Regions from separate parts of the Martinezella sp. CNPSo 3957 genome, predicted to be linked through region 1. Evidence: predicted binding sites of a transcription regulator. Region 1 holds the regulator's gene; each other region holds the start of a gene.
The links. Region 1 encodes PhoB, which activates phosphate uptake and scavenging genes when phosphate is short. Its sites were predicted from a motif close to TGTCATNNANCTGTCAT; they were not measured.

Region 1 (4,657 bases):
GAACATCGGCGCCATCCTGCTGCGCCGCCGCTTTGAGCGGCGCTGGTAAGGGAGGGCGCACGAAATGAACATGATGACGGAAGCCGCCAGCGAAAAAGCATTGTCCAGGAAGATGATGACGATCCCCTACAAGATGATCGGCCAGGACGTTTCTGTGTTCTACGGCGACAAGCGGGCGCTCTTTGACGTCAATTTGAAGATCCGCGCGAATACGGTCACGGCTTTGATCGGCCCTTCCGGTTGCGGCAAGTCCACCTTCCTGCGCTGCCTCAACCGCATGAACGATACGATCGAGACCTGCCGGGTCACCGGCAAGATCACGCTCGACGATCAGGATGTCTACGACGACAGCATCGACGTGGTGGAGTTGCGCGCCCGCGTCGGCATGGTCTTCCAGAAGCCCAACCCATTTCCGAAGTCCATCTATGAGAACGTCGCCTATGGTCCGCGCATCCATGGCCTGCATCGCTCAAAGGCCGATCTCGAGCATATCGTCGAGAGCAGTCTTCAGAAGGCCGGTCTCTGGGGCGAGGTGAAGGATCGGCTCCATGATGCCGGCACGAGCCTGTCCGGCGGCCAGCAGCAGCGTCTGTGCATCGCCCGCGCCGTCGCGGTCAGTCCGGAGGTCATCCTGATGGACGAGCCATGCTCGGCGCTCGATCCCATCGCAACCGCCAAGGTCGAGGATCTCATCCACGAGCTGCGGGAGAATTTCACCATCGTCATCGTGACGCATTCCATGCAGCAGGCAGCCCGCGTCTCGCAGCGTACCGCAATGTTCCATCTCGGCCACCTGGTCGAGGAGAACGACACCGATAAGATGTTCACCAATCCCGACGATTTCCGCACGCAGGATTACATCATGGGCCGTTTTGGTTGATGATGTCAGGCGCGCGGCTCATTTCACACAGTTCACCTTGAGGATAGAAAAATGGTCTCCACTCACATTCTCTCTGCCTATGACGAAGACCTGAAGTTCCTGACGCGCCGCATTGCTGAAATGGGCGGCCTGGCAGAGCAGATGGTTAGCGATAGCGTACGCGCGCTGGTCAACAGCGACACTGCCCTGGCCCAGAAGGTCATCTCCGACGACGTCGTTCTCGACCATGCCGAGCGCGAAGTCGGCGACAAGGCGATCGTCACCATCGCCCGCCGTCAGCCGATGGCGGCTGACCTGCGTGAAATCATGGGCTCGATCCGCATCGCCTCCGATCTGGAGCGCGTAGGCGATCTCGGCAAGAACACCGCAAAGCGCGTCATCGCCGTGCAGGGCACCGGTGTCCCGCGCCGTCTCGCTCGCGGCATCGAGCATCTCTCCGAACTGGCGCTGAGCCAGCTCAAGGAAGTTCTGGATGTCTACGCGACCCGCTCGCCGGACAAGGCCGTGTCGATCCGCGAACGCGACGAGGAAATCGACGCCATGTACACCTCGCTCTTTCGCGAGATGCTGACCTACATGATGGAAGATCCGCGCAACATCACCACCTGCACGCATCTTCTTTTCTGCGCCAAAAACATTGAGCGCATCGGCGACCACGCCACCAACATCGCCGAGACGATCTATTACATGGCGACGGGCGCGCAGCCGGAAGGCGAGCGCCCGAAGGACGATACCGCCAATACCGTCGGCGCAGTGACGGAATAATCCGAAAGCGAAGAAAGGAGACCATAGGCGCATGGTTCCGAGAGTTGCTGTTGTAGAAGACGAGGAAGCGCTCAGCGTTCTGCTGCGCTACAATCTTGAGGCCGAAGGCTTCGAGGTAGACACGATCCTCAGAGGCGATGAGGCCGAGCTGCGTCTCCAGGAGCGCATCCCCGACCTCCTGATCCTCGACTGGATGCTCCCCGGCGTATCCGGCATCGAGCTCTGCCGCCGGCTGCGTATGCGGCCGGAGACGGAGCGTCTGCCGATCATCATGCTGACGGCGCGCGGCGAGGAAAGCGAGCGCGTGCGCGGGCTTTCGACCGGCGCGGACGATTATGTCGTCAAGCCGTTCTCGACGCCGGAGCTGATGGCTCGCGTCAAGGCGATGCTGCGGCGTGCCCGCCCGGAGGTTCTCTCCACGGTGCTGCGCTGCGGCGATATCGAGCTGGATCGCGAAACCCATCGCGTCCACCGCAAGAGCCGCGAAGTGCGGTTGGGGCCCACGGAATTCCGCCTGCTGGAGTTCCTGATGTCCTCGCCGGGCCGCGTCTTCTCGCGTTCGCAGCTGCTCGACGGCGTATGGGGTCACGATATCTACGTCGACGAACGCACGGTCGACGTCCATGTCGGCCGCCTGCGCAAGGCGCTCAATTTCTCCAATATGCAGGATGTCATCCGCACCGTTCGCGGCGCGGGCTACTCCATGGAGGCCTGAGCGGGGATACCCGATCAGGCATTCGACATAGCGGCGGAAACAGAAAACGGGCCCCAGGGCCCGTTTCTTTTATCTCATCGATGGCGCGTCTCAGCCGCGTGGTTGCGCTGGCCGACGGCGTTCATGCACCGGCTGGTAGGCCAGGCGCTGATGGTAGGTGCAGTAAGGCGACGAATCTGGGCTCTCGTTGCCGCAGAAATGGAAATCGTCCTTCAGCGGATCGCCGACCGGCCACTTGCAGGTACGCTCCGTCAGTTCCGTCAGGCCGAGGCGACGGGAGATCGGAACGACGACGTTCGATGCCGGGCGATACTGGATTTCATTGACGGAATCGATCTCGATCTCTTCCTTCAGCATGGTTGCGCCCTGCTGGCGGGCAACCACCGTGCGGGTAGCAACGCGCGATCCGTAGGTCGCAGCGCGAGGTGCCGCTGCGCTGCGCTTCGGCGTGCGCGCTGCGGTTGTCGTGCCGCCCGCCTTCGCTCGGCCGGGGAGGTTCAGGCGATGCACCTTGCCGATAACGGCATTACGGCTCACGCCACCGAGCTGCGCAGCGATCTGGCTGGCGCTCAATCCTTCGGACCATAGCTTTTTCAGCTTCTCGACGCGTTCGTCTGTCCAATTCATGCCCTGTCTCCGCTGTCGCGTTTCCGATGGCAGAATCCCTCACCATTGCCTCGCATGGTATCGAGGCGCGAAACGCTCTAAAATTGTGGTGACTAGTTCCGCCGCATGCAGTCTAGCAATTGGTTTTTAACCTAGTGTGAGGCTGACTCCGTGACAAGAGTCGCGGGAATCTTGAGGAATCGATTTCGAGGTTTTCCCCAACTTGCTGTCCGGGCGTGGCATTTCTGCCATAGGCGCCGCCCGATGCATCTCTTTTGCCGGCAAGCGTTTTCTCGCACCTGCTAAAACGGCAGTTTTGTTGACATCGCGGTGCAAAACATCAATAGTGCCCAAGCCGCCGCAAGGCGGCATTTTTGATTTTTTCGGACCCGTTTCATCAAATGGAAGCGATCGGTCCTTAAAGTTGTGATCAGGAGATATGGCCATGGCCGAGACCACGCCGCTTTACGACACCTACTTGCGCGCTCCGCTGCGGTTCGAGCGAGGCGAGGGCGTCTGGCTGGTCACTGAGAATGGCGAACGCTACCTCGATTTCGCAGCCGGCGTCGCGGTCAATTCGCTCGGTCATGCTCATCCCCATCTTGTCGCCGAGCTGAAGGCGCAGGCCGACAAGGTCTGGCACCTGTCCAACCTCTATGAGGTGCCCGGCCAGGAGAAGCTGTCGAAGCGGCTGACGGAGGTGACCTTCGCCGACAAGGTGTTCTTCACCAATTCGGGCGCGGAGGCGCTGGAGTGCGCCATCAAGACTGCGCGGCGCTATCAGTTCGCCAAGGGGCATCCCGAGAAGTTCCATATCATCACCTTCGAAGGCGCCTTCCACGGCCGCACCATCGCAACGATCGCCGCCGGTGGCCAGGAGAAGTATATCGAAGGCTTCGGCCCGAAGGCACCGGGCTTCGACCAGGTGGAGTTTGGCGATCTCGACGCCGTGCGCGCCGCCATCACGGATGCGACGGCTGCGATCCTGATCGAGCCGGTGCAGGGCGAGGGCGGTATCCGCCCGGCGACCAACGAATTCCTGCGGGGGCTGCGGGAGATCTGCGATGAGCACGGCCTGCTTTTGATCCTCGACGAAGTTCAGTGCGGTGTCGGCCGTACCGGCAAGCTCTTTGCCCATGAATGGTCCGGCATCAAGCCTGACATCATGGCGGTCGCCAAGGGTATCGGCGGCGGTTTCCCGCTCGGTGCGTGCCTTGCGACGGCAGAAGCCGCTTCCGGTATGAAGGCCGGTACGCATGGCTCGACCTATGGCGGCAATCCTCTCGCCATGGCAGTCGGCAATGCGGTTCTCGATATCGTGCTTGCCGAAGGCTTCCTGCAGCATGTGCGCGATGTCTCGCTGGTCTTCCGCCAGGGGCTCGCCTCGCTCAAGGATCGTTTTCCTGACATCATCGAGGACGTTCGCGGTGAAGGCCTGATGCTCGGCATCAAGGCGGCCATTCCGCAGGCGGACCTGCTGCAGGCGATCCGTGCCGAGCGTCTGCTCGGCGTTCCGGCCGGCGACAACGTCATCCGCCTGCTGCCGCCGCTGGTCGTCACTGCCGAGGAAGCACGCGAAGGTTTCGCTCGCCTGGAGCGCGCCGCCGAGCGTGCGCGCGCTGCCCGCACCAAGAAATCGGCTTGAATTCAACGCCCGCTGTCGGGGCGTTCCTGCCCCACGCGGGCGTTAT
Region 2 (4,657 bases), on a different contig from region 1:
GACAAGACCGAGCATGATCGGCAGCACCAGATCACGTCTTACGCCATTGCCTTCCGATTTGCCGGACCATACCGGCAGACGGCTGACCAGGAGAAAGCCGATGAGGACGGTGTAGGCTGCACCCCATAAGGCGAAGGTGCGGTCCGGCGTCAGGCCGAGAAAACCGAGATAAACAGGCAGCAGCACCAGCATGGCGCCGGCAGGCGCAGGGACGCCGACGAAATATTCCGACTGCCAGGAGGCCTTGTGCTCGCGCTCGGCCATGACGTTGAAGCGGGCGAGCCGCAGCCCGGCAGCGATCGTGTAGATCAGTGCCGCGATCCAGCCCAGCGAGCGGGCCTGGTCGAGCAGGAACACATAGACGACGAGCGCCGGCGCAACGCCGAAGTTGACGATATCGGCGAGCGAATCCATCTGCGCGCCGAACTTCGAGGTGGCCTTCATCAGCCGCGCGACGCGCCCGTCGATGCCGTCGAGGAAGGCGGCGACCAGCACGGCCACGACGGCGAGTTCGTAGCGATTTTCGAAAGCGAGACGAATGCCCGTCAGGCCCGAGCAGATCGCCAGCACGGTGATCATGTTCGGCACGATCAGCCGCAACGGAATTTCCCGGAGACGCGGTCCGCGCGCTTCGTCATTAGGCCCGTGTGGCTCGAAAGGCGGAAAAGGCGTCTTCATCTCGCTCGTGTTCCTAGAGCAATTCCAGCAAAAGTGCGAAGCAGCTTTGCGTCCGAAATTGCGTGAAAACAATGGTGTAGAGTATTTCCGTACCTCCGTTTAGGGCGGAAATACTCTCGGCTTCAGCTGCGGCGGCTAAGGGTTGCGCCCTTGGCCGAACCGAATTCGGCAATGACGGTTTCGCCGGCGATCGCCCGCTGGCCGACGGCAACGCGCGACGAAGCACCTTCCGGCAGGAAGACATCGAGGCGCGAGCCGAAGCGGATGAGGCCGATGCGCTCGCCGGCATCCAGCGGCTCGTTCGGATGGACAAAGCAAAGAATGCGCCGGGCAACGAGGCCGGCAATCTGCACGACGCCGATTTCGCCATGCTTCGTTTCGATCACGAGGCCGTTGCGCTCGTTCTGTTCGCTGGCCTTGTCGAGTTCGGCATTGAGGAAGCTGCCCTGGCGATAGGCGACGTTGGTGATGCGGCCGCGCATCGGCGAGCGGTTCACATGGCAATCGAAGACGTTCATGAAGATCGAGATACGCAGCATCGGCTGGCTGCCGAGGTTGAGCTCGGCCGGCGGCGTCACCATCTGCACGCTCGAAACCTTGCCGTCGGCCGGCGATATCGCCAGATCATCGTCCTGGGGCGTCATGCGTTCGGGATCGCGAAAGAAATAGGCGCACCACAGCGTCAGGATCAGGCCGATCCAGAAGAGCGGCTTGAAGATCCAACCGAGCACCAGCGACGCGACGAAGAAACCTGCAACGAAGGGATAGCCTTCCTTGTGTACGGGAACGATGACATTGCGTACGCTGTTCATCAAGCTCATCTATGGCCTACTCCGTTAGGGCATTCCCGCCAGGAACCAGGCTCCGGTTCTCCGTCAAGATCATGCCAGTCAAAAGAATGAGAACAAGATAAGCGGTCTTGCTCTGAATACCAGTCGAGCGTGACTACAGGCAAACTCTGTCATGGGCAATGCTTTCGCACGCTCGTCCTCAACGCAATCCGTGTCGAGCAAGATGCCAACGTTCCCCGGAGTTGAAAAGTGTAGCCTGTAGAAACCCCTGTAGGACGCAATGAAAAGGCCGCCGATGACGGCGGCCTCCTATGTTCTGCGTCGGTCGACAGGAAATCAGAGGCCGAGGGCGGCGCGTAGCTCAGCCTTGGCGCCTTCATACTCGGTCTTGTAGTCGTCATGCGTCATGATGGTTTCGGCGATGACGGTACCCGCAATATGGGCAGCTTCGATATCGGAGGCGTAGTGGATGCCGCCGACGATGCGATTATGGCCGTATTCCCAGGCACGCGCCATGATGACGGCGCGCTTCTCCGGTACCATGTTCGCGAGCACGATGCCCATCAGCGTGCCGACCGTGGCGTGGCCGGACGGATACGAGCCGGATTTGGAGAGCGGTACGATCGGCTTGACGAGATCACTGTAGAGATGCGGGCGCGGACGCTTCCAGACGTCCTTGGCTGGATCGACGACGGCGCCTTCGGTCTCGACGACGCGATCGAAGAAGGCCGAAAACTTCGGCAGGCTTTCCTTGGTGAATTTCGGATTGTCGATGACGTCGGAGAAGCGCCAGACGTTCTCTTCGGCATCGGCCACAGCGCGAGCCGCCATTTCCGGCGTGCGGGTCACCTGAATCGTTAGGATTTCGCCGAGCTCCGCCTTCATCTGCGCGGAATCATTGGCGGGTGGCGGAGGCAACAGATCGAGAAGGTTGATCTCCTTGGCATCGGCGAAAGGCTTGGCATCTTCGGCGAAAACCGGCGAGGCCAGGCCGACGACGAGCAACAGGCTTAAAGCTTTGGCAAAAGTACGCATTTGGGGGCTCCGTTCAAAAGACCCTCGTACCTAGCAAGCTGTCATCTCAGTCTCGTGACAGCAATCGGTGCATAAACACTATGCACTCGACGTTGCCGTGGGGACATAATTCAATGCATCCGCAGTTTTTCACCTCGCCGGCGCCAGCCGGTCGATAACGCCCAGGTCGTCGTTCTCGCGCACCTGCTTCAGATGCTCCTCGGCCTGCGTCGCCTCGCGCTGGCGGTTCCACATGGACGCATAAAGCCCGTTCCGTGCCAGCAGTTCGGCATGTGTGCCGCGCTCGGCGATCACACCGCTTTTCAGCACGATGATTTCATCCGCGCCGATGACGGTCGACAGACGATGAGCAATCACAAGTGTCGTGCGGTTCTTGGAGACGACATCGAGGGCGGCCTGTATTTCGCGCTCGGTCGTCGTGTCGAGCGCAGAGGTCGCCTCGTCGAGGATCAGAACCGGCGGCGATTTAAGAACGGTGCGCGCGATCGCCACGCGCTGCTTCTCGCCGCCGGACAATTTGAGGCCGCGTTCGCCGACCTTGGTCTCGAAGCCTTCCGGCAATTGGCGGATGAAGTCGCCGATCTGCGCGATCTCCGCGGCCGCCGTCACTTCCGCCTCGCTTGAGCCCGGCCGGCCATAACGGACGTTGTAGGCGATGGTGTCGTTGAAAAGCACAGTATCCTGCGGCACCATGCCGATGACCTTACGCAGGCTCTTCTGCGTCACGGTTCGCAGATCCTGGCCGTCGATGGTGATCGTACCGCTCTGCACATCGTAGAAACGATAAAGTAGGCGCGACAGGGTCGATTTCCCGGCGCCTGAAGGCCCGACGACAGCGACGGTCTTGCCGGCCGGAACTTCGAAAGAAATGCCCTTCAGGATCGGCCGGGCCGGATCATAGGCGAAATGCACGTCCTTGAACGCGATCGCGCCATTACCGATGACAAGTTCCTTGGCGTCAGGCGCATCGACCACCTCGGGCTTGACCTCGAGCAGATCGAACATCTCCTCGATATCGGTCAGGCCCTGGCGTATTTCGCGATAGACGAAGCCGATGAAGTTGAGCGGCACGGAGAGCTGCAGCAGCATGGCATTGATGAAGACGAAGTCACCGACCGTGTGTTGACCGTTGAGGACCGACCAGCCGGACATGACCATCATCACTGTCGTGCCGAGGCCGAAAATCAGACCCTGACCGAAGTTCAGCCAGCCAAGTGACGTCCAGACGCTGGTGGCCGCCTTTTCGTATCGTTCCATCGATTGATCGAAGCGCTTGGCTTCCATCTCCTCGTTGCCGAAATATTTGACCGTCTCGAAGTTCAGCAGCGAATCGATCGCCTTGGTGTTGGCGTCGGTGTCGCTGTTGTTCATCGTCCGGCGGATGGAGATGCGCCAGTCGCTCGCCTTGACGGTGAACCAGATGTAGAGCCAGACCGTGACGGCCGTGACTGCGAGATAGGAAAAGCCGTAGCCGCGCCAGAAGATGATGGCGGTCAGCAGGAATTCGATGAAGGTCGGAAACGTATTGAGGATCGTGAAACGGACGATCGTCTCGATGCCCTTGGTGCCGCGCTCGATGATGCGCGAGAGGCCGCCGGTCTTGCGCTCCAGATGGAAGCGCAGCGATAGCTCGTGCATGTGCACGAAGGTTCGGTAGGCGAGCTGGCGCACCGCATATTGGCCGACACTCGCAAACAGCGCGTCGCGCAGCTGGTTGAGGCCGAGCTGGATCAGGCGCGTCGCGTTCGTGGCGATGATCAAGGCGACAGCGCCGACCAGGAAGGCAGGCAGTATGCCCTGCATGTCGAGCTTGCCGTTCAGCGCATCGACGGACCATTTGAAGAAGTAGGGGACCAGCAGCAGGAAGAATTTCGAGACCAGCAGGAAGACGGTCGCCCAAACCACCCGCATCTTCAGATCCATACGCCCGCTCGGCCACATATAGGGCCAGAGATTGACGATCGTATTCAATGGATTGCTGGAATCCGCCGATATGGTTTTCTTCTGGCCTGCCATGTCCGTCTCCGGCGAATGATTGGGCCGCCGGGCGTGGCAATGTTTGCCCAGCCGGCTGGCGAGCCTTCCCAGCCAAGACTGGCTGTCGTGCGAAGGCTATAAAGGTTGGGGGACGCTTATACTATTTTCATGCCCTA
Region 3 (4,657 bases), on a different contig from region 1:
CATGACGAACTGATCTTCGAAGTCGAGGATGCCGATGTCGAGCGCACCACGCCGATCATCGTCTCGGTCATGGAAAACGCCGCCATGCCGGCGGTCGACATGGCTGTGCCGCTGAAGGTCGATGCGCGCGCTGCTCACAATTGGGATGAGGCGCACTGAGGCTGCCTATCCGCCCCTGGCGTGCGGGAAAGCAAAATCAGCATTTAGCCGTCAGGCTAAGTGCTAGATTGTCCGACTTCATTTCCCAATCAGCGTTTCCAGTACCGAAATAATGGCGCGTTCCGCTTCTTCGAGCGTGCCGCTATTGTCGATATCGGCGACGTCGTAGCTGCCCTCAACGGTCAGCGAGCTTCTTTCCAGCCGCTTCAGCACGTCCTCACGGCTCTCGCGTCCACGCGCCATCAACCGCTCGGCCAGCACTTCGCGTGTCGCCGTGATGTTGATGACCTTCAGACGTGGAAATGCGCTCTGGAAGTGATACAGCGCCGAGCGTGAGCCATTGGCGATCACCAGATGGCCCTGCGCAAGCTCATCGAAGACGTCGGCCGGAATGCCGTATTTCAGGCCATGGGCTTCCCAGGAGACGGCGAAGGCGCCGGCCTGTTCCATCGCATCGAAATCCGCTTCGGAAACGCTTCTGTGGTCCTCGTTGCCCGCATCGCCATCGCGCGTGATGACGCGGCGAACGAAGTGGACATCCGGCCGGCCGGCAAAATGTCGGGCGGCCAGGTTCATCAGCGTATCCTTGCCGGCGCCGCTCGGGCCGACGACGACAGCGAGCGTGCCCGCTGTCGCATCCGTCAAGCCGAGATTAGCCGGCTCGAGATTGGCGCTTGCGCTCATGCCACCCGGCGTCCTTCCCGCCAGACGGAGCGCGTAACCGGAACGCCATGATCGCGACGGACGCGCACGAGATCAGCGCGCAGGCCCTCTGCGATGCGGCCGCGATCGTTCAGGCTAACGGTCCTTGCGGGCGTCGCCGTCACCATGGCAATCGCCTGCGGCAGCGAAATGCCCTCGACTTCGTCCGCGAGGATGAAGGGCGCATGCAACAGGCTGAGCGGCACGTAATCGGAGGAAAGCACATCGAGTACGCCGAGTTCGGCGAGGTCGCGTGCGGCGATATTGCCTGAATGCGACTTGCCACGCACGATATTGGGCGCGCCCATCAGCACGCTCATGCCGGCACCGTGGGAAGCCTTGGCGGCATCGATACTGGTCGGAAACTCCGCCAGGCGAACGCCGTAGTTGATGGCTTCGTCGACATGGGCGAGCGTTGCATCGTCATGGCTGGCGACCGTTATGCCGCGTTCGGCGCAGACCTTGGAGATCGCGTCACGATGCGGCGTGGCATACTTGGCCGATTCTTCCTGCCGCTTGGCAACGAACTTGGCAAAGGCCTCGTCGCTGAGCCCGCGCTTCTTCTGATAGTAGAAGATGTACTGATCCATCGTCTGGAACTGGCGCTGGCCCGGCGCGTGGTCCATCAGCGAGACCAGACGCACGTAAGGGTCCTTCTCGAAATCCTGGAAGTGGTCGAGAACATTGTCAGAAGAGACTTCGCAGCGCAGGTGGATCAGGTGATCGGCGCGCAGGCGGTCTTCACGCTGGGCCGCCTGGATCGCGTCGGCCATGTCGCGCATCTCGCCCTTTTCGAATCCGCCATCCTCGTCCGAGCCCATGCGCAGGCAGTCGAATACGGTCGTGATGCCCGAGGTGACGATCTGGGCATCATGCGCCTGGATCGCCGCCGTCTTGTTCCAGCGAACGCCCGGGCGCGGGGAATAATGCGCTTCCAGATGGTCCGTATGCAGTTCGACCAGCCCGGGGATCAGAAAATCGCCCTCGAAATCCTCGCCGATATCGGACTTGCCTTCGGAGATGGCGGCAATGCGACCGTCACGGATCAGCACGGAACCTTCGATGATCTTGTCTTCGAGGACGATGCGGGCGTTGGAAAGGACGGTTTCTTTGGTCATATCGGCTCTTTCATATTAGGCGCCGGCAAGCGGCAGCCAGGAACGGACGGTAAAGGGAGCACCACGCTCTTCTTCGACGAAGATGGCGAGGCCGGAAATATCGAGCGGCTTGCCGGTATGCTCGGCGAAACGTTCGCGCAACACCTCGTGCATCTCGGCCTGCCGTTCGGCCGGAACGCGTCCCGTCAGCGTCATATGAAAACGGAACTCGTCATTGACATAAGGATAGCCCCAGCGCAGCAGATTGGCGCGCTGCGCCTCCGTCAAGCCTTCCGGCTTACGCCTTGCGATGTCATGGTCTGAAAGCGGTGCGCGCAAAGGCTCGAAGGTCTTGACCACGCGTGAAGCGAAATCCTGTAACGGCTCGTAAACGGCGCTGGGCACGAGCGCGAAGAAATGACCGAGTTGGCCGAGCACCAGCTCCGGAATGGTGAAAGCCTTGGCCTGCCCGGCGAATTCGGCGGCAACTTCGAGGAGATCGCGCTCGGTCACCGAAGCGGCCAGCTCGAACGGCGCCTTCAGCGTGGCATGAAAGCCGTAGCGGCGCGGATCGGCCGTCAATTCGGCATGGCCTTCCGGCAGCGGACCCATGGCCTTGTCGGAAAAAATCTCACCGGAAAAAGCGTCGCGGCCAAGCCAGCGAGCGGCAAGCGATGTCAACGGATCGTCTTTTGGCGGCGTGAAGTAGAGAGCATAGCGCAAGGCTGCATTCCTTGGAAAAATCGGCTGCGCCGGACACTGTTGGGTGATTTGCTTCAAACCGCAAGAGCAGCAAGGCAGCAACGGTTCGAATCCGGCTAAAGCCGGCCTGACCGTTACGGTCTTGCCGGCCTGCGCTACCGGATTCCCGTGACAGAATGATGATGGGAAACGATTTTTTCCCGATCATTTTTATTTCGTTCGCGTGCCCATCAGGCGCGAGCGCAAGGCGTTGGATGCAGCGTCGAAAAGGAAGACGACGATGAGGATCAGCAGCACCATGTAAGCGACGTTTTCCCAGTTGGAATTGGTGCGCATCGCCTCCCAAAGCTTGAGGCCGATGCCGCCCGCGCCGACGGCGCCGATGATGGTCGCGCCACGCACGTTGGATTCCCACTGGTAGAGCGTCTGGCTGACGATGACCGGAACGATCTGCGGCACGATGCCATAGCGATGCACGAGAATGGTCGGCGAACCGGTAGATTTCACGCCCTCGCGCGGCTTGTTGTCGATATTCTCCAGGCCTTCGGAGTAGAGCTTACCGAGCGTGCCTGTCTCGGTGAGGAAGATCGCGCCGCTGCCGGCAAGCGGGCCGGGGCCGAAGGCGCGGGTCAGGAACAATGCCCAGATCAGCATGTCCACCGAACGCAGGAAGTCGAAGAGGCGTTTCAGCACCTGATTGAGCAACCGGTTCGGCGTGATGTTGCGGGCCGCCAGAAAGGCGAGCGGGAATGCCGCGAGCGAACCGAGCAACGTTCCGAGAAAAGCCATAACGATGGTCTGGAACAGCTTGGTCCAGACGTCGCCGTGCTGCCATGCGCTATTGTTCCAGACATTGTCGAATGCCAGCGAGAGATTGGATTGCGTAGGGTCCAGCCGCGGCCCTGAAACGATCAGGCTGATGACCTCACTCGCCGGCTTGTCGAAGAACGGCGAATGCGTATCGAAGACGAAGTTGGCCCAGCCGAGAAAGCGCTTGCGGATCTTCACGCGGTCGGTGGAAATGCTGGCATCGCCCGCAAAGCCGAGATTGACCAGGATATTGTCGTCATAGACCGTCATCCAGCTGGGAACGGGCTCGGAGCCGACGATTTTCGGCACATCGCCGGCAATATCGATCGGAATTGTGATGCCATGCGCCGTCACGATGGCCTGCGTCTTGGTGACGGTTACCGTGCGGCTCGTGCCGCTGACGGAAACCGTCATGCTGCCATCGGGGTTGGTCTTCACCCAGTCGGGATTCGGATTGTCGCCCAGCGGCGAAAAACGCGGATACTTGATGGTGATCTTGTCGCCGGAGATGCGGAACTCCGGCTGCACGTCATAGCTCACCCATTCGCTGAGGTAGATGCCGACGCGTTCCCAGCGTGCTTCCGAAATGACTTTCGGCAGATCGAAGAACCAGACTGCATAGATGCCGTAGAGGATGACGCCGAGGAATATCATCAGCGCACCGAAGCGCTGGCGGAAGGACCGGTGAAGAACCTCCGGGTAACGTGCTTCCATTTCCTGCATGCGGCTTGCGTCGATGATGGACATGGTCAACCTCAATGCTGCAAAAGGAAGGCATGTTCGCCGACCAGACGGCGGCGGAGCCATGCGGAAAACTGATCGACGGCGATGATCGTCAGGAAGAGAAGCAGCACCAGCGCCAATGTCTTGGCGCCAAAACCGCGCGAAATGGCAAGCTTCAGCTCCTCCCCGATGCCGCCGCCGCCGACGGCGCCGATGATGGTGGAGGCGCGAACATTGATCTCGAGGCGCAGCAGCGCATAGGACATGAAGTTCGGCAGCACCTGTGGCAGGGCGGCAAAGCGGACGCGCTCGCTCCAGCTCGCGCCGACGGCGCGCATGCCCTCGTCGGGTTTCATGTCGATATTCTCGACGACTTCATAGAAGAGCTTGCCGAGCGCACCGATCGTATGCAGGCCGACGGCGATGATGGCGGCGATCGGGCCGATCGACAGGATCGCCGAAAA
Region 4 (4,657 bases), on a different contig from region 1:
AGGAATCGTCGACAGCAACGTCGACCTTGCCGTCATAGGCGGCGAGCAGGTTGTTCTCATGGCCGCCGTTGAACTGGGTCGAGGCGAAGAACTTGTCATTCGGGGCGCCGGTGGTCTTCGGAATCTGCGTCAGCGGAACGAGGTAGCCCGACGTGGAGTCCGGATCGGCATAGCCGAGCTTCTTGCCCTTGGCGTCGGCGATCGTCTTGATGCCGGAGGACTTGAGAGCGAGGCCGATCGAATAGTAGCCGGTCGCACCGTCGGTCTGCTGCGTGGTCAGAATCGGGGTAACGGCCTTCGGGTCCTTGATGGCGACGGCTGCGTAGCCGGAAGCGCCGAGTTCTGCGAAGTCGAGCGTGCCGCCGAGCAGGCCCTGGATAACGCCGTTATAGTCGGCAGCCGGGAACAGCGAAACCTTCTCGAAACCGAATTCCTTCTTCAGGTGATCTGAAAGGCAGGCGTAGTTGCGCAGGCGGTCGGCTTCGTTTTCACCGCCGAGAATGCCGACGCGGAATTCCTTGAGATCTGCGGCGTTGGCAGCAGCGCCGACTGCGAGCGCAACGAGCGCCGTAGCGGCAAAGAGTGCTTTCTTCAACATGGGTTCGTCTCCTGATTAACCGGTGTCCCCGGATGTCTTCGGTCTGATAGAAGAAATGCGCCCTTGACGCGGGCCTTCGATCCCGGCCGTCCCTCTCAGAGACCGGCCAGTGCCAGCGGTTGCGGGCCGGCAGATTCAGTCGCCGCGGCTTGGGCGGCCGGATCGGCGATGTTGATGGGTGTCGACGTCATAGTCTCGTCGATGCCGGCGCCGTCCTTGTCGGTGCCGTAGATTTCCTTGACGGCGGCTGCCGTCAGATCGGTCGGCTTGCCGTCGAAGACGACTTTGCCACCTGCCATGCCGACGATGCGTTCGCAGTAATTGCGCGCCGTATCCAGCGTATGCAAATTGGTGATGACGGTGATACCTTCGCGCTCGTTGATATCCCGCAGCGCATCCATGACGATCTTGGCATTCAGGGGATCGAGCGAGGCGATCGGCTCGTCGGCCAGCATCATCTTCGGCTGCTGCATCAGGGCGCGAGCGATGGCGACGCGCTGCTGCTGGCCGCCGGAAAGCGTGCCGGCCATCTGCAGAGCCGTCTGCTCGATGCCGAGGCGCTCGAGTGCCGCGATGGCTTCAATGCGTTCCTCACGGGAAAAGACGGACAGCAGGCTCAGTACCGTCGAGCGCTGGTTGAGGCGGCCGAGCATGACGTTGGTAAGCACGTCGAGGCGCGGAACGAGGTTGAACTGCTGGAAGATCATGGCGCAATCGCGCTGCCAGCTGCGCAGCGCACGGCCGCTGAGCTTCGAAACCTCGGTGCCGGCGAAATGGATGGAACCGGAACTCGGATCGGCGAGGCGATTGATCATGCGCAGCAAAGTCGACTTGCCGGCACCGGATCGGCCTATGACGCCGACCATCTGTCCCTGCGGTATGTCCAAAGTCACGGAATCGACAGCGAGCTTGTTTCCAAACCGGCGCGAGACATTCCTGAGTTCGAACATAGTGCTTCCCTTTCGCGGCTGCCGGGCTGCAGAAATTTCAGCGGTACCGGTGCTAAGAATGGGCGCATGCCCCTGCCTCGAAGGGAGTTTCGACGGGGTCGGCGCCAATCACAAGGCAACCGATTAGTCCCGCTTCATGAAGCTCCGATGTCAGTTTTATGTAACTGCTGTTACAATTCCCGTCGTTTTTGCAAGATTAGCCGGCTGAGAGCTTTCCGTTATGTTTAGCCGTCAAACATGCCCGTCGGCAGGCCGTCCATGCTGAAGCTATTCTTCTCGCGCCGATATTCTTCAATGCCATCAGGACCCTTGGCTTTGGCCCACTGGTCGAGGCTCGGCCTCTCGCCTTCATAGGAAAAGAGCGGTACGCCGAAGCCGCAGGAGGTCTGCACGAGATCGAAGTCCAGCCATACGATCTGCCGTGCGCCGAGCGGCTCTTCGCCCGCATAGTGATCGTGCAGCAATTCCCGATATTCGGGTGTCGAGCGATGGATGATCCGGCCGCGGCCATAGAGGCGCAGGATCATCGGCGGCCCTTCGACGGCGCAGAACATGAGCGTCAGCCGACCGTCGGCCTTCATATGGGCCGATGTCTCATTGCCGCTGCCGGTGCGGTCGAGATAGATGGCGGTATTTGGGGAGATGATGCGCAGGCACAGTGTTTCGCGGGGCGAAACATTGACCCGGGACGCCGATGTCGCAGATGCCGTGAAGAAGATGTGCTGCCGCGCGATGAAATCGCGCAGCCGGTCGTCGATGCTGGAAAATTGCTTTGCCATGAAGAACTCCTCTCGATCCCGTCCTTGCAAGGATCATCTGAAAGCTGGATCGCTTGTCACCGCCTCGCAAGCCTGATGAGGGTAGAAAGCGTCCTCAGGCGTCGTAGCGATCCAAAAACTCTTCCGCAGACAGGGCGCGGAAATCGGCAAGCGCCGTGCGCAGGCGGTCGTGATTCCAATCCCACCAGGCAAGTCGATCCATGCGCGCACCGACTTCGGCGGTGAAGCGTTCGCGGATCAGCTTGGCCGGCACGCCGCCGACGATCGTGTAAGGCGCGACATCTTTGGAAACGACCGCGCCCGCCCCGATGACGGCACCATTGCCGACCGTCACACCCGGCAGGATGGTGGCACCATGGCCGATCCAAACGTCGTGACCGATGACGACCCGGTTGTCCCGCCGCCAGGTGAAGAAATCGGTCTCCATATCGGCATCCGGCCAATAGTCGGCGGCGCGGTAGGTGAAGTGGTGCAGCGTGGCGCGCCATGTCGGATGGTTGGTGGCGTTGATGCGCACGGCGGCGGCGATGTTGACGAACTTGCCGATCGTCGCGCACCAGACCGCGCCGTCCTGCATGATATAGGAATAGTCGCCGATCTCGACTTCATCGATACGGCAGCGGTCGGAGACTTCGGTATAGCGGCCGAGCGTCGAATTGCTGACGCTCGCCGAAGGGCTGATGAAGGGCGTTTCGCCCAATTTGCGGCTCATGCGGCAGCCTTCCGCGGCGAGAACTGCGAGACGTCGAGAATGCGGCTGCCGACGGCTTCACGCACTTCCTCATCATGGAAGATGCCGAGAAGTGCGACGCCGGCTTCCTTCTTCTGCTCGATCATGTCGACGACAACGGCCCGGTTGCGGGCATCGAGCGACGCCGTTGGTTCGTCGAGCAGCAGGATGGCGTGGTCGGTGATGAAGCCGCGCGCAATGTTGACGCGCTGCTGCTCGCCGCCGGAGAAGGTGGCAGGCGGCAGCTGCCAGAGTTCCTTCGGCAAGTTCAGTTGTGCGAGCAGTTCTGCGGCCCTGTCGCGGGCCTCGCTCACGGTCACGCCACGGCTGAGCAACGGCTCGGCAACCACATCGATGGCGGCAACGCGCGGCACGGTGCGCAGGAACTGGCTGACATAGCCCATGGTCTGGCGACGGACATCGAGTACGGTGCGCGGATCGGCAGTGGCGAGATCGACGATCCTGTCCCGGTGAGTAACAAGGATTTGGCCGCTGTCGACGGCATAATTGCCATAGATCATCTTCAGCAGCGAACTCTTGCCGATGCCGGACGGACCGCCGAGCACGACGCATTCGCTCGCGGCTACGGAGAAGGAGACATCGGCGACGACAGGCAGGCGAATGCCGTCGCGCAGATGCATGGTGAAGCTCTTGAAGACTTCGGAAACGACGAGTGGGGTTGCCATGTTTGTTCCTCAGACCTGCAGGATCGAAGAGACCAGCAGTTGCGTATAGGGTTCGCGCGGATCGTCGAGCACCCGGTCGGTCAAACCGTGTTCGATCACCTGTCCGTCCTTCATCACCATCATGCGATGCGACAGGAGGCGGGCGACCGCGAGATCGTGCGTGACGATGATGGCCGAAAGGCCGAGATCGTTGACGAGGCCACGCACGAGGTCGAGCAGGCGGGCCTGCACGGACACGTCGAGGCCGCCGGTCGGTTCGTCCATGAAGACGAGGCGGGGGCCGGTCACCAGATTGCGGGCGATCTGCAGGCGCTGGCGCATGCCGCCCGAGAAGGCGCGCGGCTGGTCGTCGATGCGGTCGGCATCGATCTCGACCCGCTCCAGCCAGTCGATGGCGGTGTTGCGGATATTGCCGTAGTGGCGGTTGCCGATCGCCATCAGCCGCTCGCCGACATTGGCGCCGGCGGAAACCGTCATGCGCAGGCCATCGGCCGGGTTCTGATGCACGAAGCCCCAGTCGGTGCGCATCAGGAAGCGCCGCTCGGCCTCGTTCATGCGGAACAGATCGCGATAGGTCTCGTCGCGCATGTGGTATTCGACGCTGCCCGTCGTCGGCAGCAGCCGCGTCGAGATGCAATTGAGCAGCGTCGTCTTGCCGGAACCGGACTCGCCGACAATGGCCAGTACTTCGCCGGGCCAGAGCTCGAAGGACACATCGCGGCATCCGATGCGGCTGCCGTAGAATTTCGAGACGTCCTTGACCTTCAGAAGGGGTGAGTCACTCATTCGGCAGCCTCCTGGTTGGGTGCCAGCATCGAGCCGATATGGCCGTGGGCGCGACGGTCTTCGCAGAAATCGGTATCGGAGCAGACGAACATGCGTCCGCCCTTGTCGTCGAGGATCACCTCGTCAAG

Region 2: a site for PhoB is predicted at 2,544-2,560, ahead of AC13QE_RS09745 (acid phosphatase). Genes of this name have one in related genera too.
Region 3: a site for PhoB is predicted at 2,829-2,845, ahead of AC13QE_RS27715 (DUF1045 domain-containing protein). Genes of this name have one in related genera too.
Region 4: a site for PhoB is predicted at 1,685-1,701, ahead of phnC (phosphonate ABC transporter ATP-binding protein). Genes of this name have one in related genera too.

Annotation. Positions count from the first base shown of each region.
Region 1 covers NZ_JBXSOU010000005.1:119,775-124,431, reverse strand. Annotated here, with positions in the region: gene pstA (phosphate ABC transporter permease PstA) at 1-49, shown strand, start outside; gene pstB (phosphate ABC transporter ATP-binding protein PstB) at 65-880, shown strand; gene phoU (phosphate signaling complex protein PhoU) at 932-1,645, shown strand; gene phoB (phosphate regulon transcriptional regulator PhoB) at 1,677-2,360, shown strand; gene AC13QE_RS14325 (GcrA family cell cycle regulator) at 2,451-2,987, opposite strand; gene AC13QE_RS14320 (hypothetical protein) at 3,114-3,413, opposite strand; gene AC13QE_RS14315 (aspartate aminotransferase family protein) at 3,412-4,611, shown strand.
Region 2 covers NZ_JBXSOU010000003.1:267,294-271,950, reverse strand. Annotated here, with positions in the region: gene pssA (CDP-diacylglycerol--serine O-phosphatidyltransferase) at 1-678, opposite strand, end outside; gene AC13QE_RS09750 (phosphatidylserine decarboxylase) at 801-1,499, opposite strand; gene AC13QE_RS09745 (acid phosphatase) at 1,806-2,504, opposite strand; gene AC13QE_RS09740 (ABCB family ABC transporter ATP-binding protein/permease) at 2,634-4,520, opposite strand.
Region 3 covers NZ_JBXSOU010000017.1:35,374-40,030, forward strand. Annotated here, with positions in the region: gene polA (DNA polymerase I) at 1-159, shown strand, start outside; gene phnN (phosphonate metabolism protein/1,5-bisphosphokinase (PRPP-forming) PhnN) at 238-843, opposite strand; gene AC13QE_RS27710 (alpha-D-ribose 1-methylphosphonate 5-triphosphate diphosphatase) at 840-1,979, opposite strand; gene AC13QE_RS27715 (DUF1045 domain-containing protein) at 1,995-2,681, opposite strand; gene phnE (phosphonate ABC transporter, permease protein PhnE) at 2,871-4,217, opposite strand; gene phnE (phosphonate ABC transporter, permease protein PhnE) at 4,226-4,657, opposite strand, start outside.
Region 4 covers NZ_JBXSOU010000017.1:40,960-45,616, forward strand. Annotated here, with positions in the region: gene phnD (phosphonate ABC transporter substrate-binding protein) at 1-598, opposite strand, end outside; gene phnC (phosphonate ABC transporter ATP-binding protein) at 694-1,548, opposite strand; gene AC13QE_RS27740 (pyridoxamine 5'-phosphate oxidase family protein) at 1,773-2,327, opposite strand; gene AC13QE_RS27745 (DapH/DapD/GlmU-related protein) at 2,422-3,039, opposite strand; gene phnL (phosphonate C-P lyase system protein PhnL) at 3,036-3,743, opposite strand; gene phnK (phosphonate C-P lyase system protein PhnK) at 3,753-4,529, opposite strand; gene AC13QE_RS27760 (alpha-D-ribose 1-methylphosphonate 5-phosphate C-P-lyase PhnJ) at 4,526-4,657, opposite strand, start outside.